DNA from 3 places in the Pseudomonas sp. 4CAES_32.4 genome. Region 1 is predicted to be linked to each of the others. Evidence: predicted binding sites of a transcription regulator. Region 1 holds the regulator's gene; each other region holds the start of a gene.

Region 1 (9,943 bases):
CGGCGACGTCGAACAGCAGGCATTCGAACGCTTCGGAGGCCCAGGCCGGGCGACCATCGGTTTCCACCGGTGGCGGCGTGTTGTTCGGCGGCAGATGCACTTCGACCAGCGGCGGCACCAGCGTCTGCTCGACGGGTGCGGGTGCAACCGGAGCAGGAGCGGGTTCGACCACAGCCGGTTCCGGCGTGGTTTTCAGCAACTGTGTTTGCAGCAACGGCGCGAGCGTCGACACTGGCGCGCGAGTTTCTTCAATCAATGCCACTGGCGCTTTGACCGTCGGCGCAGCGACTGGAGCAGCAACCGGTTTGGCGGTTTTCTGCGCATCACGCGCCTGCTCTTCCAGCACCGCTGCCTGAAATTCGTCGAGTGCTTCGGCGCTTTCCACAACGTCAGGTTCCGCCGCGATGACCGCTGGCAGCGCTTCCGGAACGTCATGCAGCAAGTCTTCCAGATAGGACTGCAAGGCCAATTGCGGGCGCGAGGTGAGTTTGACGGGGCGGTTCATGCTCACGCCACCTGCGGAACAAGTTGTTGCGCCAACAGATGCTTGAGCAGCGCGCGGTAGGCCAGCACGCCACGGCTCTTGCCGTCGAATTGCGAAGGCGTGACACCGGCACGGCTGGCGTCGCGCAGACGGGTATCGACCGGGATGTAACCCTGCCAGATCTCGTCGGGAAATTTGTCGCGCAGCACGCGCAAGGTATGCATCGATGCCTGCGTGCGACGGTCGAACAAGGTCGGCACGATGCTGAACGGCAGCGCCTGTTTGCGCGAGCGATTGATCATGGCCAAGGTGTTGACCATGCGCTCCAGGCCTTTGACCGCCAGGTGTTCGGTCTGCACCGGGATCACCAGTTGCTGACTCGCGGCGAGCGCATTGACCATCAGCACGCCGAGCAATGGCGGGCTGTCGATGACGGCATAATCGAAGTCCTGCCACAGCTGCGCCAGACTCTTGGCGATCACCAGACCGAGGCCACTCTGCCCCGGCGACTGACGTTCAAGGGTCGCCAGCGCGGTGCTCGACGGCAACAGGGAAATACGTTCGTCGCTGGTCGACAACAGCAACTGCCCCGGCAGGCCTTGCGGCACGTTGCCCTTGTGCAGAAACAGGTCGTAGTTGCTGTGTTCCAGGCTGTCGGGGTCGTAACCGAAATAGCTGGTCATCGAGCCGTGCGGGTCGAGATCGACGACAACCACACGCTTGCCCGCCTCGGCCAGCAATCCGGCTAAAGCGATGGAAGATGTGGTTTTACCGACACCACCCTTTTGATTGGCGACTGCCCAGACTCTCATTCAGTTCGTTCCTCCCGACCGATATCCTCGACCGAGACATAGCTCAGCGTGTTAATGCGGGTGACGGAGAATTGACGGCACTCTCGCGTCCCGGCGTCTTGACCGGGGTCGGTGCAGTTTGTGTGCCAGCACGCTTCAACGCGGCGTCCGGTTGCGCATTGGCGGTTCCGGTGCCCGTGAGGCTGCGACGTACATCGAGATTGCGCGACACCACCAACACCACGCGACGGTTGCGTGCGCGGCCTTCAGCGGTGGCGTTGTTGGCGACCGGTTGAAACTCACCGTAACCCACCGAGGCCAAGCGGCCAGGGTTCACGCCCTGCATCGCCAGCATGCGCACGATGCTCGCCGAACGCGCCGAGGACAGCTCCCAGTTGGTCGGGTACTGCGCGGTGCGGATCGGTTGGTCATCGGTGAAACCTTCGACGTGGATCGGGTTGTCGAACGGCTTCAGAATCGCCGCGACCTTGTCGATTATGTTGAAGGCGATGTCGCTCGGCATCGCGTCACCGCTGCCAAACAACAGGCTGGAATTGAGCTCGATCTCAACCCACAGCTCGTTGCCGCGCACGGTCATCTGGTTGGAACTGATCAAGTCGCCGAAGGCGGCGCTGATGTCATCGGCGATGCTTTTCAGCGGATCGCTGGCCCCGGCGATACCGGCGTCGATCTGCTCGGCATCCTTGACCAGCGGCTTGGCCGGGGTCACGGTTTTCGGTCGTTCGTCGCCGATCTGGATCGGTTTGAGCGCGCGGTCGGAGTCCTTGAAGACACCAACCAGCGCTTCGGAAATTTCCTTGTACTTGCCTTCGTTGATCGACGAAATCGAGTACATCACCACGAAGAACGCGAACAGCAGCGTGATGAAATCCGCGTAGGACACGAGCCAGCGCTCGTGATTGACGTGTTCTTCCTGATGCCTGCGACGAGCCATGAGGTTAGTCCCTTAATCCATGAAGCCTTGCAGCTTCAACTCAATGGAGCGAGGGTTTTCACCTTCGGCGATCGACAGGATCCCTTCCAACAACATTTCGCGATAACGCGATTGTCGCAACGCGATTGACTTCAGCTTGGCCGCGACTGGCAGCAGCACCAGGTTGGCACTGGCGACACCGTAAATGGTCGCGACGAAAGCCACGGCGATACCGCTGCCCAGTTGCGTCGGATCGGCCAGATTGCCCATCACGTGAATCAGGCCCATGACCGCACCGATGATGCCGATGGTTGGCGCGTAGCCGCCCATGCTTTCGAAGACTTTGGCGGCTTCGATGTCGCGGGCTTCCTGGGTGTAGAAATCCACTTCGAGAATGCTGCGAATCGCTTCCGGCTCAGCACCGTCGACCAGCAGTTGCAGGCCTTTGCGCGAGTAATTGTCAGGTTCGGCATCGGCCACGCCTTCCAGGCCCAGCAGGCCTTCCTTGCGCGCGGTGAGGCTCCAGTTGACGACGCGATCAATGCCACCGGCGAGATCTACCCGTGGCGGAAACAGGATCCAGGCGAGAATCTGCATGGCGCGCTTGAACGCGCTCATCGGCGATTGCAGCAGTGCGGCACCGACGGTGCCACCCAGTACGATCAATGCCGCCGGGCCGTTGGCCAGCGCACCGAGGTGACCACCTTCCAGGTAGTTGCCGCCGATGATGGCGACGAACGCCATGATGATCCCGATAAGGCTTAGAACATCCATCAGATACACGCCTCGACGATGTGCTTGCCGATATCGTCCAGGCTGTACACCGCATCGGCGAGGTCAGCTTTGACGATAGCCATCGGCATGCCGTAGATCACACAGCTTGCCTCGTCTTGTGCCCAGATCGAGCTGCCACCCTGCTTGAGCAGACGTGCGCCTTCACGGCCGTCGGCGCCCATTCCGGTCAGCACGACCGCCAGAACTTTGTCACCGTAGGACTTCGCTGCAGAACCGAAAGTGATGTCCACGCACGGCTTGTAATTCAGACGTTCGTCACCCGGCAGAATCTTCACCGCGCCACGGCCGTCGATCATCATTTGCTTGCCACCCGGTGCCAGCAACGCCAGGCCCGGACGCAGGATGTCGCCATCCTCGGCTTCCTTGACGCTGATGCGGCAGAGCTTGTCGAGACGTTCGGCGAACGCTTTGGTGAACGCCGCCGGCATGTGCTGGATCAGCACGATCGGCGCCGGGAAGTTTGCTGGCAGCTGAGTCAGCACGCGCTGCAGCGCGACTGGGCCGCCCGTCGAGGTGCCGATGGCAAGCAGTTTGTAGGCTTTGCGTTTCGGTGCTGGCGACGAAGCGCTGGCCGCCGGGGCGCGAGTAGGTGTGGGCGCAGGTGCCGGACGTGCCGGGGCGCTGGTGCTGTGACTGCTGCTGTGGCTGCCGAAACTCGACGGCGCCGGAGCAGGCGTCGGTGCCGGCGCTGCGGCTGGCGCAGGCGCACTGTAAGCACTGAAACGACGGTTACTGCGCGAGATGCTATGGACCTTTTCGCACAGCAGTTGCTTGACCTTCTCGGGGTTACGCGAGATGTCTTCGAAATTTTTCGGCAGGAAATCCACCGCGCCGGCATCCAGCGCATCGAGGGTCACTCGGGCGCCTTCGTGGGTCAGCGAGGAGAACATCAACACCGGGGTCGGGCAGCGCTGCATGATGTGCCGCACCGCCGTGATGCCGTCCATCATCGGCATCTCGTAGTCCATGGTGATCACGTCCGGCTTGAGCGCCAGCGCCTGATCGATCGCCTCTTTACCGTTGGTTGCGGTGCCGACCACCTGGATGCTCGGATCCGCTGAAAGAATTTCCGAGACGCGGCGGCGGAAAAAACCCGAATCGTCCACCACCAGGACTTTGACTGCCATAAACACTCCATTAGGTGCAGCGGAACGTTGTCGCCCCGCTGCCCCGGATTCAAATACGCCGTGCGGCGTAACGCTTGAGCATGCTTGGAACATCGAGAATCAGCGCGATGCGGCCGTCACCAGTGATGGTGGCGCCGGACATGCCCGGAGTGCCCTGCAGCATTTTGCCCAATGGCTTGATGACCACTTCTTCCTGGCCGACCAGTTGATCGACGACGAAGCCGATCCGCTGCGTACCCACCGAAAGGATCACCACATGGCCTTCACGCTGCTCTTCGTGAGCGGCAGAGCGGACCAGCCAGCGCTTGAGGTAGAACAATGGCAGCGCCTTGTCCCGCACGATCACCACTTCCTGACCGTCGACGACGTTGGTGGTCGACAGGTCGAGGTGGAAGATTTCGTTGACGTTGACCAGCGGGAACGCGAACGCCTGATTGCCCAGCATGACCATCAACGTCGGCATGATCGCCAGCGTCAGCGGCACCTTGATGACAATCTTCGAGCCCTGGCCCTTGGTCGAGTAGATGTTGATCGAACCGTTGAGCTGGGAAATCTTGGTCTTCACCACGTCCATGCCGACACCGCGGCCAGAGACGTCGGAGATCTCGGTCTTGGTCGAGAAACCCGGGGCAAAAATCAGGTTGTAGCACTCGGTATCGCTAAGGCGATCGGCCGCGTCCTTGTCCATCACGCCGCGTTTTACCGCGATCGAACGCAGGACGTTCGGGTCCATGCCTTTGCCGTCATCGGAGATCGACAGCAGGATGTGGTCGCCCTCTTGCTCGGCCGCCAGCACCACGCGACCACCACGGGCCTTGCCCGACGCTTCGCGTTCTTCCGGCGACTCGATGCCGTGGTCGACGGCGTTGCGCACCAAGTGGACCAGCGGGTCGGCCAGAGCCTCGACAAGGTTTTTGTCGAGGTCGGTTTCTTCACCCACCAGTTCCAGGTTGATCTCTTTCTTCAGCTGACGTGCCAGGTCGCGAACCAGACGCGGGAAGCGCCCGAAGACCTTCTTGATCGGCTGCATCCGCGTCTTCATCACCGCGGTCTGCAAGTCGGCCGTGACCACGTCGAGGTTCGACACGGCTTTGGACATGGCTTCGTCGCCGCTGTTGAGGCCCAGGCGCACCAGACGGTTACGCACCAGCACCAACTCGCCGACCATGTTCATGATTTCGTCGAGACGTGCGGTGTCGACGCGCACGGTGGTCTCGGCTTCGCTCGCCGGTTTTTCCGCTGGCGGTGCAGCGGGCGCACGGGCCGGAGCCGGTGCAGCAGCGGCGGCCGGTTTTGGCGCTTCGGCTTTCGGCTCAGGCTTGGCGGCAGCCTTGGGCGCAGCAACGGCAGCAGGTGCTTTGGCGGCTGGCGTGGCAACCGTCGAAGCACTGCCCGCCGTGGCGGTGCCGACTTCGCTGAACTTGCCTTTGCCGTGCAATTCGTCGAGCAGCGATTCAAATTCGTGATCGCTGATCAGATCGCTGCCGGCAGCGGCGGCGGCCGGAGCAGCAGGCGCAGGTGCCGAAGCAATCGCCGACTCCAGCGCTTCAACGGCGAAGTTGCCTTTGCCGTGCAACTGATCGAGCAGGGCTTCGAATTCGTCGTCGGTGATGTCCGAGCTGTCACCTGCCGCTGGCGCTGCCGGAGCGGCCGCCGTCGGGGCTACCGCATCAACGGCGAACTGGCCTTTACCGTGCAACTGATCGAGCAGCGACTCGAACTCGGCGTCGGTGATTTCATCGCTCGCGGCTTCAGCGGCCGTTTGCGCAGGTGCAGCAGCGACCGGGGCTTCGGCTTCGGCCTTGACGGCGTTCAGCGAGTCCAGCAGCTGTTCAAATTCGTTATCGGTGATGTCGCCCGACGCGTCGCCTTCGACGACCAGATCTTCGATCATCTCGGCCACTGGCGAAGCCGGGGCTTCGTCCGCCGCTTGCGGTTCGGCCAGGCGCGCCAGAGCGGCCAGCAGTTCCGGGGTTGCAGCGGTGATCGGTGCGCGTTCACGGACTTCGCTGAACATGCTGTTCACCGCGTCCAGTGCTTCGAGCACCACGTCCATCAGTTCTGCATCAACGCGACGTTCACCCTTACGGAGGATGTCGAACACGTTTTCGGCGATGTGACAGCACTCCACCAGCTCATTGAGCTGAAGGAAGCCGGCGCCCCCTTTTACAGTGTGGAAACCGCGAAAAATTGCGTTGAGCAGATCTGCGTCATCCGGACGGCTTTCCAGCTCGACCAGTTGTTCGGACAGTTGCTCAAGAATCTCGCCGGCCTCAACCAGGAAATCCTGAAGGATCTCTTCATCGGCGCCGAAGCTCATTAATGGGGTGCTCCTACAGGTCTAAAAACCTAAACTCAAAATCCAAGGCTGGATAACAAATCGTCCACATCGTCCTGACCGGACACAACGTCTTCTCGTTTATCGGCATGAATCTGCGGACCTTCACCCTGCGAGAGATGTTTTTGTGGATCTTTTTCTGCAAGCATCGCGGCGCGGTCATGTTCGATGCCCGCAAAGCGGTCAACCTGACTGGCCATGAGCACGAGTTTGAGCAAATTGCTTTCGACTTCGGTGACCAGTTGGGTCACACGCTTGATCACCTGACCGGTGAGGTCCTGGTAATCCTGAGCCAGCAGGATGTCATTGAGGTGGCTCGACACTTCACGGTTGCCCGTGCTGCTGCGTGACAGAAAACCGTCGACCCGGCGCGCCAGTTCGCGGAACTCTTCAGCTCCGACTTCACGACGCATGAAACGCCCCCAATCGGTACTCAAGGCCTGGGCTTCTTCAGCCAGACCATTGACCACCGGCGTGGCGCTTTCCACCAGATCCATGGTGCGGTTGGCCGCGGCTTCCGTCAGCTTGACCACATAGCCCAGGCGTTCGGTGGCGTCGGTGATTTGCGACACTTCCTCGGCCTGCGGCATGTGCGGATCGATCTGGAAATTGACGATCGCACTGTGCAGTTCGCGTGTGAGCTTGCCCACTTCCTGATACAGGCCGCGGTCACGGGTCTGATTGAGCTCATGGATCAGTTGCACAGCGTCGCCGAACCTGCCTTTTTCAAGGCTCTCGACCAGTTCGACCGCGTGTTTTTTCAGGGTCGATTCGAAATCGCCCTGTGAAGATTCTTTATGCTCCATAGCTCCCCCGCGCGTTCATCAGCCGATGCGTTCGAAAATCTTCTCGATTTTGTCTTTCAGCGCCTGAGCCGTGAAAGGTTTGACTACGTAGCCGTTCACACCGGCCTGAGCGGCTTCGATGATCTGCTCGCGCTTGGCTTCTGCAGTCACCATCAATACCGGCAGGTGCTTGAGTTTTTCATCGGCACGCACGTGACGCAGCAGGTCGATACCGGTCATGCCCGGCATGTTCCAGTCCGTTACCAGAAAGTCGATGCTTCCGCTGTTGAGCACTGGAATGGCGGTAGTGCCATCGTCAGCCTCGACGGTGTTGGTGAACCCAAGATCACGCAGCAGGTTCTTGATGATCCGCCGCATCGTTGAGAAGTCATCAACGATGAGGATTTTCATGTCTTTGTTCAATTCGACCTCCAAGCAGTCTTAAACGCGCCCAGCACCTGGACGCGCCACTTCAATCAATCGGCGCAGCACTCGAAGACTGTCTGGAGCACAACAGAGCAAGACCGGTGCCGTTCATCACCGCACCAGCCTCGTTCGCAGTGTCCCCACACTGCCTTCAGCGCGCTCGCCACTCCCCCAAACGCCCCCGCAAACGGGCCGCGCACTGGCTGTGTAACTGGCTGACCCGCGATTCACTGACGCCAAGGACTTCACCGATTTCCTTGAGGTTCAGCTCTTCGTCGTAGTACAGCGCCAACACCAGTCGCTCACGCTCCGGCAAATTGGCAATCGCGTCCGCCAGCGCCGCCTGGAAGCGTTCATCTTCCAGATCGCGTGACGGCTCAAGATGAGCACTCGCGCCATCCTCGTGCAGCCCTTCGTGTTCGCCGTCCTGCAACAGGTCGTCGAAACTGAAGAGGCGGCTGCCCAAGGTGTCATTCAAAATCCCGTAGTAATCGTCGAGACTCAATTGGAGTTCGGCTGCAACCTCGTGATCTTTAGCGTCACGGCCGGTTTTAGCTTCAATTGAGCGAATTGCGTCACTGACCATACGGGTATTGCGGTGAACCGAACGTGGCGCCCAATCCCCTTTGCGCACTTCGTCGAGCATCGCGCCGCGGATTCGAATGCCCGCGTACGTTTCGAAACTGGCGCCTTTGCTGGCGTCATATTTGGTCGAGACTTCGAGCAGGCCGATCATCCCGGCCTGGATCAGATCTTCGACCTGCACGCTCGCCGGCAACCGTGCCAGCAAGTGATAGGCAATGCGTTTGACCAGCGGCGCGTAACGCTCGATCAGCTCGTATTGAGCATCGCGTGCCGACTTTTTGTAGTAATTCATACCGCTAGCGGTCATATGACAGGCCCTGCCGTTTGCTGCACGAGGCGCTCGACGAAAAACTCAAGATGGCCGCGCGGGTTGGCGGGCAGCGGCCAGGTGTCGACCTTCTGTGCAATGGCTTTGAACGCCAGCGCGCACTTGGAGCGCGGGAAGGCTTCGTAGACTGCACGCTGCTTCTGCACCGCTTTACGCACGCTTTCGTCGTAAGGCACGGCGCCAACGTATTGTAGGGCGACGTCGAGGAAGCGATCCGTGACCTTGGTCAACTTGGCGAACAGGTTGCGCCCTTCCTGCGGGCTCTGCGCCATGTTGGCGAGGACGCGGAAGCGGTTCATGCCGTAATCGCGGTTGAGCAGCTTGATCAGCGCGTAGGCGTCAGTGATCGAGGTCGGCTCATCGCAGACCACCAGCAACACTTCCTGCGCTGCGCGCACAAAACTGACTACCGAGTCACCAATACCCGCAGCGGTGTCGATCACCAGTACGTCGAGATTGTCGCCGATGTCGCTGAACGCCTGAATCAGACCGGCGTGTTGCGCCGGGCTCAGGTGGACCATGCTCTGGGTGCCGGAAGCAGCCGGCACGATGCGGATACCGCCCGGCCCCTGCAACAGCACGTCGCGCAATTCGCAACGGCCTTCGATGACGTCAGCCAGTGTGCGTTTCGGGGTTAGCCCCAGCAGAACGTCGACGTTCGCCAGCCCCAGATCCGCGTCCAGCAGCATGACCCGACGGCCAAGCTCTGCCAGCGCCAGGGACAAGTTCACTGACACGTTAGTCTTGCCGACGCCACCTTTGCCGCCGGTCACCGCGATCACCTGTACGGGATGCATGCTGCCCATGTTATTTCTTTACCTTGTCTTGCATAGACGGAGGCCACATTACTGGCTGCGCGTTCACAACCGGAACAATGCATGGCAGACCATCGATGTAGGTACAAAAACTGTTCATGAATACCTCAGCCTACCTGCTTGGTCGGGCTGTGATAGATATCAGCGAACATGTCAGCCATGGCTTCTTCGCTGGGTTCTTCCTGCATTTGCACGCTGACGGCGCGGCTGACCAGTTGATGACGGCGCGGCAGATGCAAATCATCCGGAATCCGTGGGCCATCGGTCAGGTACGCGACCGGCAATTCATGACTGATCGCCAGGCTCAACACTTCGCCCAGGCCTGCCGTTTCATCCAGTTTAGTCAGGATGCAGCCAGCTAGCCCACAACGCTTGTAACTGTGATAAGCGGCGGTTAGAACCTGTTTCTGGCTGGTGGTTGCCAGCACGAGATAATTTTTTGAACGGATGCCACGCCCAGCCAGACTTTCCAGCTGCATGCGCAGGGCTGGATCGCTGGCTTGCAGGCCGGCAGTATCGATCAATACCACGCGTT
Region 2 (9,943 bases), 1.2 Mb from region 1:
CTTGTTGCAGGGAAGTGCCCTGATTGCCGGAGGCCTGAATGGACATTTGGATGCCACTGCCCGTCGCAGCAACCGCCACGCTGCCCGCCGCGTTACTGCCGCCGATAGTTTGCCCGGCCATTAGCGCTTGCCCTTGTGAAGGCATCAGCGCCGGTGCCTGACTGGCTTCGGAAACGTTGATCGCGACGTTGTTATAGGCAGTGTTGCGATCGCCGGCGGCGCGCACGCTTTGCGTTACGCCTTGGCTGCTGTTGAGCCCGGCACCACCGGTCACCGTGCCGTTCCCCGTTTGCACGGGGTTGCCGTTGCCGGTTTCCTTGATGGTTGAAACATAGAATTCCGGTTTTACCGTTGCTGCCTGAAGTTGCATTGAAGTGGCAGCCCCGATCAGATCTCCACTGGCATTGCGCCAAGTACTGCTCATGACAATGCCGAAACTGATAATCCGCCCCGGCATGACATAACGACCACGTAGTTCGGACAGTTCCTGGTCCTGTATTTCGATAGGTTTGAATCCTGCATTGGCATAGCCTGACGCACTCGCTGCCAGGCAGGCGGCGGCCAGCCAGTATGAGGTTTTCATTTGCTGCTCCCGGGACATCCGGTCCCACTCTTATAATCGGCGATTAAAAGAAGTCGCTCTGTATGAACCCGAAATCCATCAATTCAGCATCTCTGACAGGGTTGAAGCCATCCAGCTTGTTCTTTGCAGTCAGTGGCACCGGAGGGCTGCGCAAGGCGTTGGCCTTGTCGTATCCGGGACCGACGATAGCGAAAACAATGCCGTTCCAACCTTTGACAAAGTCATCGTGTTTGTAGCGTTTGTGGCCTAAAACCGGGTCTCCGATGTAAACCCAATCCTTGTCCGAACGCTGCAAGACCACGAAATGCTTGTAGCCGCGAATTTCCATCAGTACCACCACCGGGATTGTTACAGCGTCGAGTTTTTCCGGCGGAATCTTGTAGCCCCTGGCGCGCATGCCGATGCTTTCTATGTAGCGCTTCATGTCCAGCATGGAAAAACCCTGAGTACGAACAAGGTCCTGGTCAGCGTTGACCAGCATGCCTTTGATGATGTGCTCCTCATCGACGTCGAGCCAATAAGCCTGGCGTAATACCGTGGCCAGTGCAGCAGCGCCGCAGCTGAAATCGGTTTTCTGTTCGACGATGTCGGCAAACTTGCGCTCACGAATGCTTTGCACGTTTTTGTAGACGAGTACGCCGCCGGGAAGGGCAGCGACTGGCATCTGGGCGGCCTGGGTCAGGCCAGACAGGCAAAGCAGAGCGAAAAGGGCAGTCTTACGCATGATCGATACGCCTTTGCGGACTGAGGAAAAGCCCCGTTTCCGGGGCTTTCGTTTCGATCGCGATTACATGCAGGCTTTGCAACCTGCAGCGATGGACAGCGAGTTGCTTTGTTGGTTGCCCACACCGGCGGCGTTGTTGAACCCAGCGTTGCCGGAGAAGTTGTTGCCAACGTTGCTGACCGCAGCATTGTTGGTCACAGGGTTTTTCCAGCCGTCTGGAGTCATCACTTGTTGAGTGGTTACGCCAGCCAGACCGAAGACACCCACAGCTTCGAAGGTTGCTTTCTGATCTTTGCTGCCACCGTGGCCACCGTTGCCGCCACGATCGTTGTTGCCATAACCGCCACCGCCGTGGCTGTCATCTTTGATAGTAGCTTCACCCACGGCGCCGAACACGCCGACGGCGGCAACAGTGCCAGTGAGGGTGTTGGTTTTATAGGTCTGAGTGCCGTAGTTGCCGACGTTCAGGCCAGTGGAGCTTTGGTTGGCGGATGCAGCAGCCTGGGCCACACGGCCACCGGATACGGCGATTGCCAGGTTGTTTTTCTGTTGGTTGAAGTTGCCGGCACTGTTGTTCACGCCAATGTTGCCCGAGCCGTTGTTACCAACGTTGTTCATACCGGCAGTGTTGGTGGTGGAGTAGTTGGCAACAGAGTTGCCGTTGTTGACCTGAGTTGCGCTGGAAGCAGCAACAGCGGTGCCGAAGATGAAGCTTTCGTCAGCGGTTGCCAGAGCAGCGGCGTTATCTTGCTGGTTGCCGTCACCGGCAGTGTTGTTCATCCCCAGGTTGCCGTTCGAGCCGTTAGCGGAGTCCTGGACACCGGCACTATTTTTTGTGCCTTGGTTGCCGACGACGTTGCCATCGCTGTTTTGAACGTCGAGTACTGCAGCACCGGCGCCTGCGCCGATTTGCAGCAGCTCTTCAAGGCTTGGACCCTGTGGCTGATTGTGCCCGCCATTATGACCATGATCGTCATTGCGACCGCCTGCCTGTGCTGCGATTGCCATCACTGCTGCAAGTGCGAAAACCAGTGGTTTGAGAGCCATTGTAGGTTTCATGGTGTTTCTCCATCGTGCTTATTAGTTGGTTAAGTGTTGGTACTTTCTAATTGCACTGCTTTTGTTGTTTGGGTCAGTCAGCGACCCGGATGCTGAGGGTGTTAGCCATTCGGTTCCCCACCCCAGCACTCTGGTTCACCTGGATTACCCCGCGGCTGCCGGTGAAGGCCTGATCACTTGTCGTGACCTGGCGACTGCCGGGTGAGGTACCAGTTGCTCCTGAGCTCGGTAGAAACGCCACGTTCTGTTGTGAAAGGGCGCTGTCGTCAACGCTCTGCGGGCCGGCACTGATGCTGACGCGCGTGACGTTGGCCATCTGGTTGTTGGCCCCGGCGCCCTGGTTCACGCCCAGGATCCCGTTGCCATTACTGAAAGAGTTGCCGCCGATGGTCGCGCTGGCATTGGTCGCCGGATTGGCTGGCGTATCGATGTGCTGGCGCACATTCGTGGTGGCACTGGCCGACGTGCCAATGGCGATCGCTTTGGTGTTGGTCTGCTGCATCTGGTCACCAGCGGCCTGGTTGATGTTGTAATTGCCGCGGTACTGGATGCCGGTGTCCTGAATGTTCGCGTTGTTCACTGAGCTGGGGTCGGCGGCCATAGCGTTGGCGCAACCGAAAAGGGCAAGCAGGAGCAGAGTGCGATTCATCTTATTGGCCTCCAGCCATGCGGGTCAGCGGAGCGAGGCCAGCGCCCATTGCACGGTTGACGGTGTTGGAGATGGAGCTGCCACCGCCGCCGCCGTGACCTGAACTCATGCCAGGCAGGCCGCTAGGGTTGGTCAGTGTGTTCAGGCCAGGTACGTTCGAGTTGGGGGTGATGATGTTGCTGCGGATGGACGAGCCGCTGGCGATGGCGGCAAAGTCACCGTCATCGAGTTCAGTGCTGGCCATCGCTTGGTTGATGCGTGCAGAAGGGTTGGCGTTGACGGTGGTCGGGTAGGGGTCTTTACCGCCGCTGCGACCGATAGGGATAGGTTGAACGTCGCGATTGAGGACGATCACACCGTTGCCTTCTGCCTGCACGTTGAAACTGATGAATGTGCTGGCTGCTGATCCGATCAGCAGAAGGCAGGTCAAACCTTTTTTGATATTCCCCACGGCTGCAATTCCTTCTTCAGTGGGCTGGCCCTAGTCAGCGTTGTGAAGGAGAGAGCGAAAGCTGTGCCGCTTTTTAAATCTTGTGTAATTTCAAATGGTTACGTAAATGGAGCGGACATTTGAAACACCCACTGTTTCATGGCTGAAACACACGCTATGCCGCCGACCTGTCTGTAGGCTGAACAATGCTCTGGAATGGGGGTTCACGAGGGTGTGTATCAGCAGCTTAACAATTGACATGACAAAGCCATGAAGGGCGCTTAGACGGCCACTTTGCACTCGGATGGCTGTAACAGGAACGGACACTTTGTCCCCAGAACAGGGGAAATCGGGTGGGGCAGAGCACCCAATAGTCCGATTATTCGGCGAGTAGTTGCTCTACCAACGAAAACGCTTTTGCCTGGCGTTCAAGCCAATTGCCCTGAATGACTTCGAACGGCTGTCGATGCGCAACCAGCCAATCGCGGGTGGCCTGGAAAAACGCCAGGCGTTCGCTCAGATCCGGTTGGCAGCGCTGGCCGTCATCGGTCCAGTCGATCTGTTCTGGCGACAATAAAAGATGCAGGTCGTAATGACGGGCCAGCAGTTCGGTTTCCAACCCGTGCGGGCAGTCACCGAACAGGGTCTGGCTCCAGAGAATATTGCTCAACAGATGAGTATCGAGAATCAGCAGGCGCGGTTGTTGCGCGCGCGCCTGATCTTCCCACTGCAACTGGCCACGAGCGATCTCGGGAATATCCGCCAGGCAGGTATCACGAGGATTCAGTTCGATGAACCGGCGCACGTACTCATCCACGCGCAACCCGCCGAAGCGTTGCTGAAGACCCGCCGCCAGCCAGCTTTTACCCGTTGACTCCGGACCGGTGAGAACCACGACTTTCATGGGCGCAACGCCGGATCGGCACGCCATTCGCGCCAGCCTTGCACCGCGATCAGCGTGAACACGCCGTAGAGCGCTGCTGTGAGATACAGGCCTTTATAGATAAACAGGCCGACAAAGATCACATCCAGCACGAACCACAACGCCCAGCACTGCAGGCGCTTCTGCGCCATCCACAATTGCGCGACCAGACTGAAACCGGTGAGTGCGGCATCGAGCCAAGGTTGCGCCGCGTCGGTCCAGTGCGCCATCGCCGCTCCGAGCAACAGGCTACCGACCGCGCCAACACTCAGGCCAAGCAGTATCGAGCGCTGGTCGAGGCGGGTCACTTCACGCCCGTCATGCATCGTCCCGGCGCGGGTCCATTGCCACCAGCCGTAGATTTGCAGCGCGGCGTAGATCACTTGCAGCAACATGTCCGAATACAGCTTCACTTCAAAGAAGATCCAGCTATAGAGCAACACCATGACCAGACCGATCGGCCAGCACCACGGGTTCTGTTTGACCGTCAGCCACACGGCAATCACGCCGAGAGCGGCAGCAAACAGTTCAAGCCCGGACATGTGGGTTCCTTGGGGAGATAAAACAGGGGAGCGGATTGTACTGCATTCGCCCAAACACTGAAGAACCCTGTGGGAGCTGGCTTGCCAGCGATGAGGCCGAAACATTCAATATTAATATTGGATGATCCACCGCCATCGCTGGCAAGCCAGCTCCCACAGGGGATTTGAGTCAGACGCGGAACTGGCGCAGCAGGCCGTTCAGTTGTTCGCTCAACTGGCCAAGCTTCAGGCTCGCCGCACTCGACTGCTCCGCCGCCATCGCCGTGCTGTGCGAAAGGCCTGCCGCTTGGGTGACATTCTGATTGATGTCTTCGACCACGTGCGCTTGTTGCAGCGTGGCGTTGGCAATCGAGGCATTCAAGCCATTGAGATTGCGCAGGGCCTGGCCAATGGCATTCAAACTGGCGCCGGCCAGTCCGGCCTGTTCGATGGTCAATTGCGACGCCTTGCTGCTGTCACCAATGACTTTGACCGCCGCCTCGGAATGATTCTGCAGGCGCTCGATCATCGACTGGATTTCTGCCGTCGATTTTTGCGTACGTTGCGCGAGCAAACGCACCTCGTCCGCGACCACGGCGAAGCCGCGACCTTGCTCGCCGGCCCGTGCCGCTTCGATGGCAGCGTTAAGCGCGAGCAGGTTGGTCTGTTCGGCAATCGAGCGAATCACTTCAAGCACGCTGCCGATTTGCGTGCTTTCTGCTGCCAGGGTGCGAATCACCTCCACCGCCTGATCGATGGTGCCCGAGAGCTTGTCGATCTGTTGCAGACTGCCGTCGATGTTGATCTGGCCCTGTTGCGCTTGCGCCTCGGCGTCGCGCATTTCACTGGCCGCATGCTCGGCATTTTTGGCCACGTCCTGCACGCCATAGGTGACTTCGTTGATCGCCGTAGCCACCAGCTCCATTTGCTGCGATTGCTGCTGGCTGCGTTGCTGGGCCTGCGCGGCATCGTTACCCAGTTCGCTGGAGGATTGGCCGAGGGCGCTGGCCGAGACCTGCAAGTCGCCGATCACCCGGCGCAATTTGGCCGTGAACGCGTTGAAGTGATGCGCCAGTTCGGTCACCTCATCCTTGCCATGGGTATCGAGGCTGCGGGTCAGGTCGCTTTCGCCGCTGGCAATATTCGCCATGGCGTTCACGGTTTCCTGCAGCGGTCGGACGATGCTGCGGGCGATCAGAATCACCAGCAGCGCCATGATCACTGCAATCACCAGACCGATCGCGGAAGCCTTGATCACCTGGCCCTGGAATTCGGCCTGCACATCGTCGATATACACGCCCGAGCCGATCACCCAGCCCCAGGGTTCGAACAGTTTGACGTAGGAGGTCTTGGCCACAGGTTCACTGGCACCAGGTTTCGGCCAGCGGTAATCGACCATGCCGGCGCCTTTGGCCTTGGCGATGGCGACCATTTCGTTGAACACCGCGAAGCCGTCCGGGTCGCGAATGGCCGAGAGGTTTTGCCCTTCCAGCTTGGGATTGGTCGGGTGCATGACCATCACGGGCGTGAGGTCGTTGATCCAGAAGTAATCGCTCTGGTCATAGCGCAAGCCACGAATCGCGGTCAGCGCCTGTTTTTGCGCCGCGTCTTTGCTCAGCGTCCCGGCGGTTTCGAGGTCGTGATAATAGGTGAGCAGGCCGCTGGCGGTTTGCACCACATGCTGGGTTTTCTGTGCTTTGGCGTGATACAGGTCATCGTGGATCTGCTTGAGCATCAACACGCCCAAGGTCAGCAACATGACCACCGCCACAATCAAAATGAGCCACAAGCGTCGGCTGATCGACACACTGCGCAAGCTGTTCATAACGCTGTCACTCCGGATTCTTGTTCTTGTAATAAACGACCGCCAGCATCCAACCACGATTATGTGGGCAGGCATACGCGACCCAAGTCGTATAACGCAGCAGCGCTATTAAGGCTTGTCTGATAGGATTTCGGCCCCGCGCGTAAAAACCTGAATCCAAGTTGATATTTCACGGAATTTTGACTGTTTGGTCTGGATCCTGTGTGCGCGGAATCGGTACAGCATTTACCAGCTACGCTGATCGCAGTGAACGTAAAAAAATACTATCGGGGCATGCCGGCGCGCATCGCTCTTTGGGGGATTGATGGATCTTTGGACGGCCTTGCAGGCACTGATACTAGGAGTTGTAGAGGGGCTGACGGAGTTTTTGCCCATTTCCAGTACCGGACACCAGATCATCGTTGCCGACTTGCTCGACTTCGGTGGTGAGCGGGCCATGGCGTTCAACATCATCATCCAGCTCGGCGCGATCCTCGCGGTGGTCTGGGAGTTTCGCCGCAAAATTTTCGACGTGGTCATCGGCTTGCCGACGCAGCCCAGCGCACGGCGCTTTACCGCCAACCTGCTGATCGCCTTTCTGCCCGCCGTGGTGTTGGGCGTGATCTTTGCCGATCTGATTCACGAATACCTGTTCAATCCGATTACGGTGGCAGCGGCATTGGTTGTCGGCGGCGTCATCATGTTGTGGGCGGAAAAGCGTCAGCACGAGGTGCATGCCGAAACCGTTGACGAAATCACCTGGAAAGATGCATTGAAAGTCGGCTTCGCTCAGTGTCTGGCAATGATTCCCGGCACCTCGCGTTCCGGCTCGACCATCATTGGCGGCCTGCTGTTTGGCCTGTCACGGAAAACCGCCACGGAGTTTTCGTTCTTCCTGGCGATGCCGACCATGGTCGGTGCAGCGGTCTATTCGGGTTACAAGTATCGCCACTTGTTCGTGCCAGCAGACTTTCCCGTGTTCGCCATCGGTTTCATCACGGCGTTCATCTTTGCGATGATCGCCGTGCGCGGCTTGCTGAAGTTTATTGCCAGCCATAGCTATGCGGCGTTCGCCTGGTATCGGATCGTGTTTGGCCTGCTGATTCTGGCGACCTGGCAGTTCGGCTGGGTGGACTGGGCGGCGGCCAAACCATGAGTGATTCCCGCGCACGCCGGCCTGAAGGGCGACCTTCGGGCGGCAACAACATCCAGAATCTGAAACTGAAACTGGTCGTTCTGCTGATCGTTTGTGCATTGCCGCTGTTCGGCTCGCTGTCGATGTGGCTGCGCGGGATTTCGTGGCTGCCATTGGCGGCTTACGGAGTCGTCAGTGTGCTGGCGTTCTTCATGTATTGGGCCGACAAGCGCAAAGCGCGCGCCGATGCCTGGCGCACGCCGGAGAACATTCTTCATGCGGTGGAACTGGCCGGCGGCTGGCCGGGCGCGTTGATCGCCCAGCAGGTTTTCCGGCACAAGACGCGCAAGGTGTCGTTTCAGATTCTGTTCTGGACGATTGTATTGCTGCATCAAGTGTTCTGGATCGACCAGTTGTTTCTCGGCGCGAACTTGCTGGCGCTAGTCTAAAGAAACACCCAAAACCTCTGTGGGAGCTAGCCCTGCTAGCGATTGCGGTGTGTCATTCAACACATGAGTTGCCTGACACTCCCTCATCGCTAGCAGGGCTAGCTCCCACAAGTAGATTGGGTTTACAGCAATAAACCGATTTGGGTTTTCTTCGGCAATTTGCTCACCACCAACTGGTGCGATCGCTGCAACAACCCCTGCAACTCCTCGGCAGCCAACGGGTAGGGCGGGTGCATGATGATCCACTGCGCCCGCGCCAGATACGGCGCCGGGTGAATGCCCGGGCGGTCGCAATGACCGAGAAACAGATCTTTGTCGACCTTGAATGCCAGTGAATCGCCGCGCAGTCCCTGCAAGGCAAACATCTTGTTGCCGGCAATCGAAAATACCCGCACGCCGCCCCACTTGTAATCTTCTCGCGCGCCCGGCAACGCCAGACAGAATTCAGCGACGTCCGCTTCGCTCATCTTTCCCTTCTTCATAACAACCGCTCCCCACAGGCATTGAACGATTCGACCAGGTGATCAATCCAGGCGCGCACCGCCGGCATCACCCCGCGTCGATGCGGATACACCGCTTGCAGCCAGCCGCCGGGCAGTGACCATTGCGGCAGCATCTGCACCAGCGTGCCGTTTTCCAGCTCCGCCTCGCAATACATCATCGGCAACAGAGTAAACCCCTGGCCCGCCAGGACGCAGGCCTTGCGTACGACAAAATCGTCGATGCCCAGCCGCGCCTCCATGCTCAACTCGAAAGGGTTGCCCTGTTGATCGAGCAGGCGCACATGCACCATGCGGTCGGCCTCCAGCGCGCCAAGCACCGGCAGGTTTTTCAGGTCTTGCGGATGCTGCACGGTATGGCCCTGAAGGAACGCCGGGCTGCCAACCACGACCATCTGCGCCTGACGCAAGCGTCGGGTCACCAGCAACGGATCTTCATCACCGTGCTCACGTACGCGCAGTGCAACATCAAAGCCTTCGCCGACCAGATCAACGCGACGGTTGAGCAAAACCACCTCCAGCTGCACTTGGGGGAACTTGCCAAGGAATTCACTGATCACCCACGGCAACATTTCCCGCGCCAGACCGGTAGGGCACGACACGCGCAAGCGGCCGCGCGGTTCACTGGACATGCTCGCCACGGCCTCATCGGCCATTTCCGCTTCCAGCAACATCGCCTGGCAGTGACGCAAATAGCGCTCGCCGACGGCCGTGAGGTTGAGTTGCCGGGTGGTGCGTTGCAGCAAACGCGCGCCGAGGCGCTCTTCCAGTTCGGCAATACGCCGGGACAAGCGCGACTTGGGAATGCCCAGCAATCGCCCGGCTGCCGCGAAGCCGCCAGCCTCGACGACTTTGGCGAAATAGTAGAGATCGTTGAGGTCTTGCATCGGCAGAATCCAATTGTCCTATCAATGGGACAAACTATCGCATTGCAGGCGGCTAATCATCCATTGGTTTCTTGCGTAGGATTGTCTCCATTCCGTCGCCACCGGCGATTCATTCCAGGAGAACCCACATGAAACTGCTGCATATCGATTCGAGCATTCTGGGCGACAACTCGGCTTCCCGTCAGTTGAGCAGCGAAGTCGTCAAAGCCTGGCAAGTCGCCGAGCCGAGCGCTGTGGTGACTTACCGTGACCTGGCCGCCGACGCCATCAGCCACTTCTC
Region 3 (9,943 bases), 2.9 Mb from region 1:
CCAACCGTTCCGTCCGCCGGTGGGCCTTGATGGTCGTCGCGAGGATGGCCAATCGGCATTCAGCGTCAGTTCCAACAATGGCCTGCGACCGTTCTTCAGCGAAGTCTATAAATGCATGGCCGCCCTCGGCCTGCCGCGCGACACCTTCATGCACGAGATGGGCGTCAGCCAGTTCGAGATCAATCTGCTGCACGGCGATCCACTGCTGCTGGCCGATCAGACGTTCCTGTTCAAACACCTGCTCAAGGAAGTCGCGCTCAAGCATGGCCTGACCGTGGTCTGCATGGCCAAGCCGCTGGCGCACACGCCGGGCAGTTCGATGCACATTCACCAGAGCATCGTCGACATCAACACGGGCAAGAACGTGTTCAGCGCCGAGGACGGCCAACCGACGGCGATGTTCCGCCACTTCATCGGTGGACAGCAGGCGGGCATGGCGGAGTTCACCGCACTGTTTGCGCCCAACGTGAATTCGTACCAGCGCCTGTGCCATCCGTACGCTTCGCCGAACAACGCGTGCTGGTCCCATGACAATCGCGCCGCTGGCTTGCGTATTCCCGCCAGTTCGCCGGTTGCGCGTCGGGTCGAAAACCGTTTGCCCGGCGCCGATGCCAATCCGTATCTGGCGATCGCTGCCAGTCTGGCCGCGGGTTTGCATGGCATCGAGCATGAACTGCAGCCGACGGAAGCGATTCAGGGCGAGTTCGAGGTGCCGGACAACCTCTCGTTGCCATGTACCTTGCATGCTGCGCTTGAGCGTCTGAAACGTAGCCACTTGGCGAGGGAACTGTTCGGACAGGAGTTCATCGAAGGCTACATCGCTTCGAAGACCATGGAGTTGACCAGCTTCTTTGATGAAATCACTCCCTGGGAACGGCGTGTTCTAGCAGCCCAGGCCTGACGAACTGTCGCCATCGGGCTATCGTTTTGATAGCCCGGTCTTTACTGCAAGGAGCCGCTCGGAACGCCGATGCGCCAAATCTGGAAATCCTTTCGAGCGCTGTATTTCGCCTCGCTGATGATGTTGATCGGCTCGGGCCTCCTATCGACCTATCTGGCCCTGCGCCTGGCCGCTGACAACGTCGACGGCCTGTGGGTCGGTGCGTTGATGGCGGCCAACTATTTTGGTCTGGTGCTGGGCGGCAAGATCGGCCACCGCTTGATCGCCAGGGTCGGGCATATCCGTGCGTACTCGGCATGTGCGGGGATCGTCGGCGCGGCGGTGCTCGGCCATGGTTTGGTGGACTGGCTGCCGGCGTGGCTGGTGCTGCGGACCATCGTCGGTCTGGGCATGATGTGCCAATACATGGTGATCGAGAGCTGGCTCAACGAGCAGGCCGACGCCAATCAGCGCGGCTTGGTGTTCAGTGGTTACATGATCGCTTCGTATCTGGGCCTGGTGCTGGGTCAGTTGATTCTGGTGATGCACCCGGGGCTGGGTCTGGAACTGCTGATGCTGGTCGCCCTGTGCTTTGCGCTGTGTCTGGTGCCGGTGACGCTGACCCGGCGCATTCACCCGGCGCCGTTGCATCCGGCGCCGATGGAGCCGCGTTTCTTTATCAAACGTGTGCCGCAGTCGTTGAGCACGGTACTCGGCGCCGGCCTGATCATCGGCTCGTTCTACGGTCTGGCACCGCTTTATGCCTCGCAGCAGGGGCTGTCGACCGAGCAGGTCGGTCTGTTCATGGGTAGCTGCATTTTTGCCGGGCTGTTGGTGCAGTGGCCGTTGGGCTGGTTGTCTGACCGTTATGATCGGGCGCTGTTGATTCGTTGTTTCGCCGGGTTCCTGGCGGTGGCCGCGTTGCCTCTGGCGGTGCTGCCGCAGGTGCCGCTGGAGGTGTTGTTCGGTGTTGGCTTCCTGTGTTCGCTGGTGCAGTTCTGCCTGTATCCGCTGGCAGTGGCGTTCTCCAACGACCACGTCGAGGGTGATCGGCGGGTGTCGCTGACGGCGATGCTGCTGGTGACTTATGGTGTCGGCGCCAGTATCGGGCCGTTGCTGGCGGGTGTGTTGATGAAGTTTCTCGGCAGCCAGAGTCTGTATGCGTTCTTCAGCTTCTTTGCGCTGGTGCTGGTGTGGCGAATTCGTCCGAAAGCGGTGACCAATCTGCACCAGGTCGACGACGCGCCGCTGCACCACGTCGCCATGCCGGACAGCATGTCCAGCTCGCCGCTGGTGGCGGCGCTTGACCCACGGGTCGACGAGCAGGTGGTGCAGGAGCAGATGGTGCAGGACCCTGTGCAAGCACCGGCTCCCGAACCCGCGCCTGAAACCGATACGCCGGCCGAGCCTGCTGTAGAGGCCGAGCCGGATACCGACAACGATAATGACAAGCCGACCCCGGATCTCAGTGGCGGCCGACCTTGAGCTGAACCAAAAACACCGCGCATAAAAAAGGGCAGTCCCGCCAAGGACTGCCCTTTTTATTTGCCGCTACAAATCACATATCGTCTTTATCGAAACGGCGTGCTTCACGCTGCAACTGATAAACGAAACGCTCAACGTTGCGCGCCGCCTGACCACTGATGTTGTGGAAACGCAGGCCGGCGAAGGTGATGTTGAGTTTTTCTTCGAAGTGCAGATAGCGCAGTTCGACGGCGGTCGGCTGATTGCCGAACAGCGGCGTGGCGATCAAGCGGTCGTAGACCTGGCCCAGTTGCAAGCGATCAGTGATGTCACCTTCGAAACGCAACTTGCACCCGGTCGCGGAGATATCCAGCAGCTTGCCGTTGATCGGCGCCTTGAGCTTTTCGCCACCCAGTTCAACGCTGACCAGATCAGCGAGTTTCAACGCGGCGCGGAAGGCATTGCGGCGTTGGTGGTAAACCACTTCGGTCGGCAGCTCGCCGGTGTAGAAACGGTCACCTTCGGATTCTTCAATGTTCAGCGTGCCGTTGCATTCCCAGGCGATGCGCACGCCTTCGTGAAAACCTTCAACCTTGAACGGCTCGCCGGCCAACAGGAAACGTTCGCCATCGCGCGGGATCATTTCGTCCAGGGCAATCGAAGCGGTGTCACGGTCAACTTTGATCAAATAGCTCTGAAAGCGCTGGCTGCGCTCATGGAACGTGATGATCAAAGGATCGTGGCTGTCTTGCAACTGACGCAGGTTGCTGGAGATTTCCAGTGGCGTGGTGAGCACCTTTGGTGGCTGCGGAGCATCATCCGCGCTGAGGGCGTTGGACACGGTTTATCAATCTCCAGACAAAATATGACGACTAGCCAGCATTTTGCCAGCATGTTCCGCGGGTTGATAGAGCTGACGCATCAACGACTCATGCCTGGCTGAGCGGACGCGGTACGGCGGGTTTGGCAAACGTACCGCTGGCGTTGTAAAGCGCTGGCGCTTCACCACCGGTAAGGATCTTCAGTTGATTGGCCGTGGCGGCCTGCTGGATCTGGATCGACTGGCCGTTCTTGAGATTGGCGGCCTGGCATTGGGCGATCAGATCGGTCAATGCGTCGCCTTGCGTCAGCAACTGGTCGCCAATGCTCGAATGGCTGGCCAGTTGCGCAAGACCGCTGCGATCGGTCGGCAAGTTGAGGCTGGCGAGGATTTCGCTGCGCTTGCGGCCATGCTGTTCAAGCAGAATGATCAATGCCTGTTTGTGCGCCAGAATTTCTTCCAGCAGGGGCATGTCGCGACCGTGCAAAGCGAGGGATTCGGTTTGCAGCAACTCCAGCAATTGTTGAGCTGGAGCAAAGTCGTCGTTGATCAGTTGCAATAAATTAGTGTCGTGCATGGCTGGCCTTGGGTTTTAAGCGTCCAAAAGCCTGGCGCCGGCAAAAGCCTAGCGCTGGGCTTCGAAGTTGAGCAGTTTGCTGGCTACACGGTTGCTGTCGACTTTATAGCTGCCATCGGCAATCGCGGCTTTCAACTCGGCCACACGGGCTTTGTCGACAGCAGGCTGATCGCGCAGCTTGTCAGTGACCTTCTGCAACTGTTGAGCCTCATTGCTGAGGTGTACCGATTCCCCGCTTTTTGCGGTACTGGCCTGTTCGGCCGGGGTATTCAGCGGCGCGGAAGTACCGGTTTCAGCGGTCTCCTTGGCGTTGCTGGTACGTGTACTGCCCGTAAGTGACGAGGAGCTGTTCAAACGGCTGAAATCGATGACCATGATAAAAACCTCTGGGAATTTGGACGCTTGCCATGTTTTCGGCCATCCCCTGGAAAACTTTAGGCACATTTATACCAATATGCCTTGCATGCGCCGACGCGTGTCCTGCTGCGGCACAGTTTAGGGAAGCGACGGGGTCCGCGCCAGTTTTCTCCTGAGGCTTTTACATGGCCACCTCAACTTGGCCCGGCGCGATGACCTGCGCCTTGATGACTCGTTGGGAGTTGAGGTTTTTCACCCGGATCTGTTCTTTCAAACCGCCATTGGCCAGGGCTTCGCCGGGCATGCGCACGGCGAGCGTGCCGCTGCGGGCGGTGATGACCACTTGATCGCCTTTGCGCACGACTTCAGCCTGCTCCAGATGCACCAGGGTAATCACCTGATCGGCGACCGTTGGTCGGGTTAATTTTTGCCCGATCGCTTCGTCTACCGAGGTCAGAAAGCCCTGATTGATCGTGCTGACATCGCGTTCACGCAAGGTCACGTCCTGCGGCTCGATAATCCCGGCGCGCTTGAGTGGTCGCGTGGTCGTCACAATCTCGCGAAACAGGCGGACTTGAGCGGGCACGAACACGGTCCATGGCGATGCGCCTTCACAGCGAACCTTGACGGTTACCCGGCCCAAAGGACGTGCCGGACTCTCCAGCGACGCTGTCAATTCCTTGTCGCACATAGGCATGCGCATACGCGGGTCGAGTTGCTTGACCTCGATTTCATAGCGGCCTTCCGTTTGACTGGTGGCCAGATAGTCTTCTACGGTGAACTCAAGAAAGCCCTGAGTGACGCCGATAAGCATGTCAGGCAAGGTAACCGTATCAGCAACGGCAGGGCTGCCAGCGGAAAACAAGCAGACGGCGGACAGCGCGCACAGGCTTTGGCGAGTGCGGGAGGTCAGGTGTCGGAAAAATGTCGTTTGAGCGTTCATACGAGTTAAAAAGCAAGCGCCGTGCCGTTTAGCAATGAATGTGCGTCGCAACAACACTTGGCGTTGGTGTAGGAGTCTGGGCATGGCTGGTGTAATGGATTCGGTAAACCAGCGCACGCAACTGGTGGGGCAGAATCGCCTGGAGCTGTTGTTGTTCCGTCTCGACGGTCAGCAGCTCTACGGAATCAACGTGTTCAAGGTACGGGAAGTGTTGCAGTGCCCGTCACTGACGTTGATGCCCAAGTCCAGTCCTGTCGTGTGCGGGGTGGCAAATATCCGGGGGGCAACCATTCCGATTCTTGATCTGGCAATGGCGACCGGCTCGGGTGCGTTGAAGGACAAGAAAAACCCGTTCGTGATCATCACGGAGTACAACACCAAGACCCAGGGTTTCCTGGTTCGCTCGGTGGAGCGCATCGTCAACATGAACTGGGAAGAGATTCATCCACCGCCCAAGGGCACGGGTCGCGATCATTACCTGACGGCTGTGACTCGGGTGGACAATCAGTTAGTCGAAATCATCGACGTCGAGAAAGTGCTGGCGGAAGTTGCGCCGACACCGGAAGCGATTTCGGTGGGCGTGGTCGATGTCGAGACCCAGACCAAAGCGTTGTCGCTGCGGGTGCTGACGGTCGATGACTCGTCGGTGGCGCGCAAGCAGGTCACGCGTTGTCTGCAGACGGTCGGTGTCGAAGTGGTCGCGCTGAACGACGGCAAGCAGGCGCTGGATTACCTGCGCAAGCTGGTCGATGAAGGCAAGAAGCCGGAAGAAGAGTTCCTGATGATGATCTCCGACATCGAGATGCCGGAGATGGACGGGTACACCCTGACGGCGGAAATCCGCGCTGACCCGCGCATGCAAAAGCTTCATATCATCCTGCATACTTCGTTGTCCGGGGTATTCAATCAGGCGATGGTCAAGAAAGTCGGTGCCGATGACTTCCTGGCCAAATTCCGTCCTGATGACCTGGCATCCCGGGTAGTCGACCGGATCAAAGCAGCAGATATCAGCTAGGGGCGTTTTGTCCCTGGCGGTCAACACGATTTAAGAGGCGGCATCATTGTCTACGGGTAATTTGGATTTCGAACAGTTCCGGGTCTTCCTGGAAAAAGCCTGTGGCATTTTGCTCGGTGAAAACAAGCAGTACCTGGTCTCGAGCCGTCTCAACAAACTGATGGAGCAGCAAGGCATCAAATCCCTGGGTGAGCTGGTCCAGCGCATCCAGACCCAGCCGCGCAGCGGTTTGCGCGAGCAAGTGGTCGATGCCATGACGACCAACGAAACCCTGTGGTTTCGTGACACCTATCCGTTTGAAGTCTTGAAGAACAAGGTGCTGCCCGAAGCGATCAAGGCCAGCCCCAACCAGCGTCTGCGGATCTGGTCGGCGGCGTGCTCGTCGGGTCAGGAACCGTACTCGCTGTCGATGTCGATCGACGAGTTCGAGCGCAGCAACCTCGGCCAGTTGAAGATGGGTGTGCAGATCGTTGCCACTGATCTGTCCGGCCTGATGTTGACCAACTGCAAAACCGGCGAGTACGACAGCCTGGCGATCGGTCGCGGTTTGTCGCCGGAACGTTTGCAGCGTTACTTCGATCCGAAAGGGCCGGGTCGCTGGGTGATCAAGGCGCCGATCAAGAACCGGGTGGAGTTCCGCTCGTTCAACCTGCTCGACAGCTATGCCGCGCTGGGCAAGTTCGACATCGTGTTCTGCCGCAACGTGTTGATCTACTTCTCTGCCGAAGTGAAGAAGGACATCCTGTTGCGCATTCACAGCACGCTGAAGCCGGGTGGTTATCTGTTCCTTGGCGCTTCCGAAGCGTTGAACGGTTTGCCGGACCATTACCAGATGGTGCAGTGCAGCCCGGGGATCATTTACCAGGCGAAATGATTGCACCCGCAATACAAAAACGGCAGGCCCAAAAGGTCTGCCGTTTTTTTGTGCCCGAATGATTTCCCTCATGCACCACAAATCCCTGTAGGAGTGAGCCTGCTCGCGATAGCGGTGTGTCAGGCACCGATGATGTTGAATGTGCTACCGCCATCGCGAGCAGGCTCACTCCTACAGGGGGCCGTGGTGTATGAGAGGGACGGCAAGCGGCAGAAAAGCGGCATTCGGCGGAAACCGGTTGCCGCTTTTCTGGCATTGCCGCTTTGCCGATATTCCGCAAAGCCCCGGTTTATCAGGGTTTTGAGCGTTGGCACGGCGCTTGCTAAAGCTCAGTTACGAAAAACCGGTCACCTGAAGGTTCCCGACATGAGCATCAGCTTCGATAAAGCGCTCGGCATTCACGAAAAGGCTCTGGGCTTCCGCGCCCAGCGTGCAGAAGTGCTGGCCAACAACATCGCCAACGCCGATACCCCGAACTACAAGGCGCGGGATCTGGATTTCTCCAAAGTACTGGAAGCACAGACCCAGAAAAACGCCAACGGCACCATCGCCCTGAACATGACCAACAGCCGTCACATCGAAGCTGAAGGTCTGGGCAACGGCGACGAGTCGCTGATGTATCGCACGCCGATGCAACCTTCGATCGACCAGAACACCGTTGACGCCCAACTGGAACAGTCCAACTACGCGGAAAACGCTGTGGGCTTCCAGGCCAGCTTCACGCTGCTCAACAGCAAATTCAAAGGGCTGGTGTCAGCCCTGCGCGGAGAGTAATCCATGTCCCTGTCCAGCGTTTTCAACATTGCCGGCAGCGGCATGAGCGCTCAAACCACGCGTCTGAACACCGTGGCTTCGAACATAGCCAACGCCGAAACGGTCTCGTCGAGCATCGACCAGACCTACCGCGCCCGTCACCCGGTGTTTGCCACCATGTTCCAGGGCGGCCAGAACACCGGCAGCAACTCGCTGTTCCAGAGCCAGGACGCAGCGGGGCAGGGCGTGCAGGTGCTCGGCGTCGTCGAAGATCAGAGCAACCTCGAGGCGCGTTACGAGCCGAACCATCCGGCAGCCGACGCCAAAGGCTACGTCTACTACCCGAACGTCAACGTGGTGGAAGAAATGGCTGACATGATTTCCGCGAGCCGGTCCTTCCAGACCAACGCCGAAATGATGAACACCGCCAAAACCATGATGCAGAAGGTCCTGACCCTCGGTCAGTAATAAGGGGCGACTGCCATGAGTGTTTCCGATACCACCAGCTCCCTGAGCATGAATGACATCCTGGCCAACTCGTCAAAGACGGCCAGCAGCAGCACCACTGGCGGCATCGCTTCGGCAACCAACAGTGCCACCGGCGGTCAAGCGCTGGGCAAGGACGCGTTCCTGCAACTGCTGGTGACCCAGCTGAAAAACCAGAACCCGCTCGATCCGCAGGACAACAGCGCATTCGTTGCGCAGTTGGCGCAGTTCAGCAGTCTGGAAGGCATCACCACGCTGAACAGCACCGTGAGTTCGCTGGCCGGCAATTACAACTCGTCGCAGGCCTTGCAGGCGTCGTCGCTGGTGGGCCGTAACGTGATTGTGCAGACCAACACCGCGCAACTCGACGATCCGACCAAAGGCCTGACCGGCACGGTTAGTGTCCCGTCGTCCATCGCCGAAGGCACCGTGACCATCACCGACAAGGATGGCAAGGCTGTTCGCACCATCGATCTGGGCAGCCGCGCGGCCGGTGATGCCAGCTTCACTTGGGATGGCAAGGATTCGTCGGGCACCGTGGTTCCCGTCGGCACTTACACCTTCAAGGCCAACGCGCCAATCAACGGCGCCGCGACCGACCTGGTCACTTATCTGCCGGCCACCGTCAATAGCGTGACGATCAGTCAGACCGGTGGCGAGCTGATGCTCAACCTGGCTGGCAAGGGCTCTGTGGCCCTGTCCAAAGTACAAACCATTGGTATATAGAGCCGACTAACCGGCACAAAGGAGTGGAATATGTCTTTCAATATCGGCCTTAGCGGTCTCTATGCAGCCAACAAACAACTGGACGTGACCGGCAACAACATCGCCAACGTCGCGACCACCGGTTTCAAATCGTCCCGTGCAGAATTCGAAGACGTCTACTCGGCCACTCGCCTGGGTAGCGGCAGCAAAGTGATCGGCAACGGCGTGCGCCTGGCCAACGTTTCCCAGCAGTTCACCCAAGGTGACATCAACAACACCGGCAACGTGTTGGACATGGGCATCAACGGTTCGGGCTTCTTCACCATGAGCAACAACGGCTCGGTGACCTACACCCGGGCCGGTACTTTCAAGGTCGACAATGCCGGTTACATCACCAACACCGACTACACCTCGCGTCTGCAAGGTTACGGTGTGGATGCCAACGGCAAGATCATCAACGGCGTCCTGACCGACCTGAAGATCGACACCTCGAACCTGGCGCCGAAGTCCACCTCGCTCGTGACCTCGACCATCAACCTGAACTCGACGGCCACGCCGATCGACGACACCGTGGCCGCCGGCAAATTTGATCCAACCAACACCGCGACCTACACCAAGTCGTTCAGCACCCCGATCTATGACAGCCAGGGCAACCAACACACCATGGATCAGTACATGGTGAAAACCGGTGCCAACACCTGGAAGGTTTACACCCTGGTTGACGGCCGTAACGCCGACGCAACCGGCAGCGATCCGAAAGTCACCGCACCCGTGGCATCGACCCTGTCGTTTGATGCGACCGGCAAACTGACTCAGGTCAGCACCCCGGATCCGCTGGGCGGCCCGGCGATCATCAGCAGCGACCTGACCCTGAAAAACTGGGTTCCGGGTACAGTGACCGATGGCGTCTGGAAAGCTAACGGCGCGGCGGCGAACCCGGCGGGCGTGACCATTTCGATGGGCAAGACCACTCAGTTCAACGCTGATACCGCGCGTTCGATCCCGACTCAGGATGGTTACGCCACTGGCCAGATCACTAACCTGACCATCGATGGCACCGGTACGCTGT

Evidence for each region. Region 1 encodes FliA, which starts transcription of late flagellar genes. Its sites were predicted from a motif close to CTAAAGTTTNNNNNNNNNNNGCCGNTAA; they were not measured.
Region 2: the regulator FliA is predicted to act here: its motif matches at 6,841-6,868, upstream of AC3Y64_RS13130 (methyl-accepting chemotaxis protein).
Region 3: the regulator FliA is predicted to act here: its motif matches at 4,152-4,179, upstream of flgM (flagellar biosynthesis anti-sigma factor FlgM).

The regions. Positions count from the first base shown of each region.
Region 1 is NZ_CM176882.1:1,739,096-1,749,038, reverse strand. Features, by position in the region: gene AC3Y64_RS07900 (CheW domain-containing protein) at 1-505, opposite strand, end outside; gene AC3Y64_RS07895 (ParA family protein) at 508-1,296, opposite strand; gene motD (flagellar motor protein MotD) at 1,340-2,230, opposite strand; gene AC3Y64_RS07885 (flagellar motor protein) at 2,243-2,983, opposite strand; gene AC3Y64_RS07880 (protein-glutamate methylesterase/protein-glutamine glutaminase) at 2,983-4,131, opposite strand; gene AC3Y64_RS07875 (chemotaxis protein CheA) at 4,181-6,451, opposite strand; gene AC3Y64_RS07870 (protein phosphatase CheZ) at 6,487-7,275, opposite strand; gene AC3Y64_RS07865 (chemotaxis response regulator CheY) at 7,294-7,665, opposite strand; gene fliA (RNA polymerase sigma factor FliA) at 7,832-8,572, opposite strand; gene fleN (flagellar synthesis regulator FleN) at 8,569-9,399, opposite strand; gene flhF (flagellar biosynthesis GTPase FlhF) at 9,516-9,943, opposite strand, start outside.
Region 2 is NZ_CM176882.1:2,923,425-2,933,367, forward strand. Features, by position in the region: gene fapE (fibril amyloid subunit FapE) at 1-583, opposite strand, end outside; gene fapD (fibril amyloid maturation endopeptidase FapD) at 627-1,307, opposite strand; gene fapC (amyloid-like fimbrin subunit FapC) at 1,371-2,366, opposite strand; gene fapB (fibril amyloid subunit FapB) at 2,440-3,015, opposite strand; gene fapA (functional amyloid chaperone FapA) at 3,017-3,466, opposite strand; gene AC3Y64_RS13120 (AAA family ATPase) at 3,825-4,349, opposite strand; gene pnuC (nicotinamide riboside transporter PnuC) at 4,346-4,909, opposite strand; gene AC3Y64_RS13130 (methyl-accepting chemotaxis protein) at 5,079-6,713, opposite strand; gene AC3Y64_RS13135 (undecaprenyl-diphosphate phosphatase) at 7,018-7,848, shown strand; gene AC3Y64_RS13140 (DUF1294 domain-containing protein) at 7,845-8,276, shown strand; gene AC3Y64_RS13145 (MmcQ/YjbR family DNA-binding protein) at 8,399-8,758, opposite strand; gene AC3Y64_RS13150 (LysR substrate-binding domain-containing protein) at 8,755-9,663, opposite strand; gene AC3Y64_RS13155 (FMN-dependent NADH-azoreductase) at 9,792-9,943, shown strand, end outside.
Region 3 is NZ_CM176882.1:4,680,618-4,690,560, reverse strand. Features, by position in the region: gene AC3Y64_RS21050 (glutamine synthetase family protein) at 1-901, shown strand, start outside; gene AC3Y64_RS21045 (MFS transporter) at 971-2,365, shown strand; gene AC3Y64_RS21040 (flagellar brake protein) at 2,439-3,185, opposite strand; gene AC3Y64_RS21035 (flagella synthesis protein FlgN) at 3,274-3,741, opposite strand; gene flgM (flagellar biosynthesis anti-sigma factor FlgM) at 3,790-4,116, opposite strand; gene flgA (flagellar basal body P-ring formation chaperone FlgA) at 4,280-5,041, opposite strand; gene AC3Y64_RS21020 (chemotaxis protein CheV) at 5,124-6,056, shown strand; gene cheR (protein-glutamate O-methyltransferase CheR) at 6,103-6,930, shown strand; gene flgB (flagellar basal body rod protein FlgB) at 7,297-7,704, shown strand; gene flgC (flagellar basal body rod protein FlgC) at 7,708-8,151, shown strand; gene flgD (flagellar hook assembly protein FlgD) at 8,167-8,895, shown strand; gene flgE (flagellar hook protein FlgE) at 8,926-9,943, shown strand, end outside.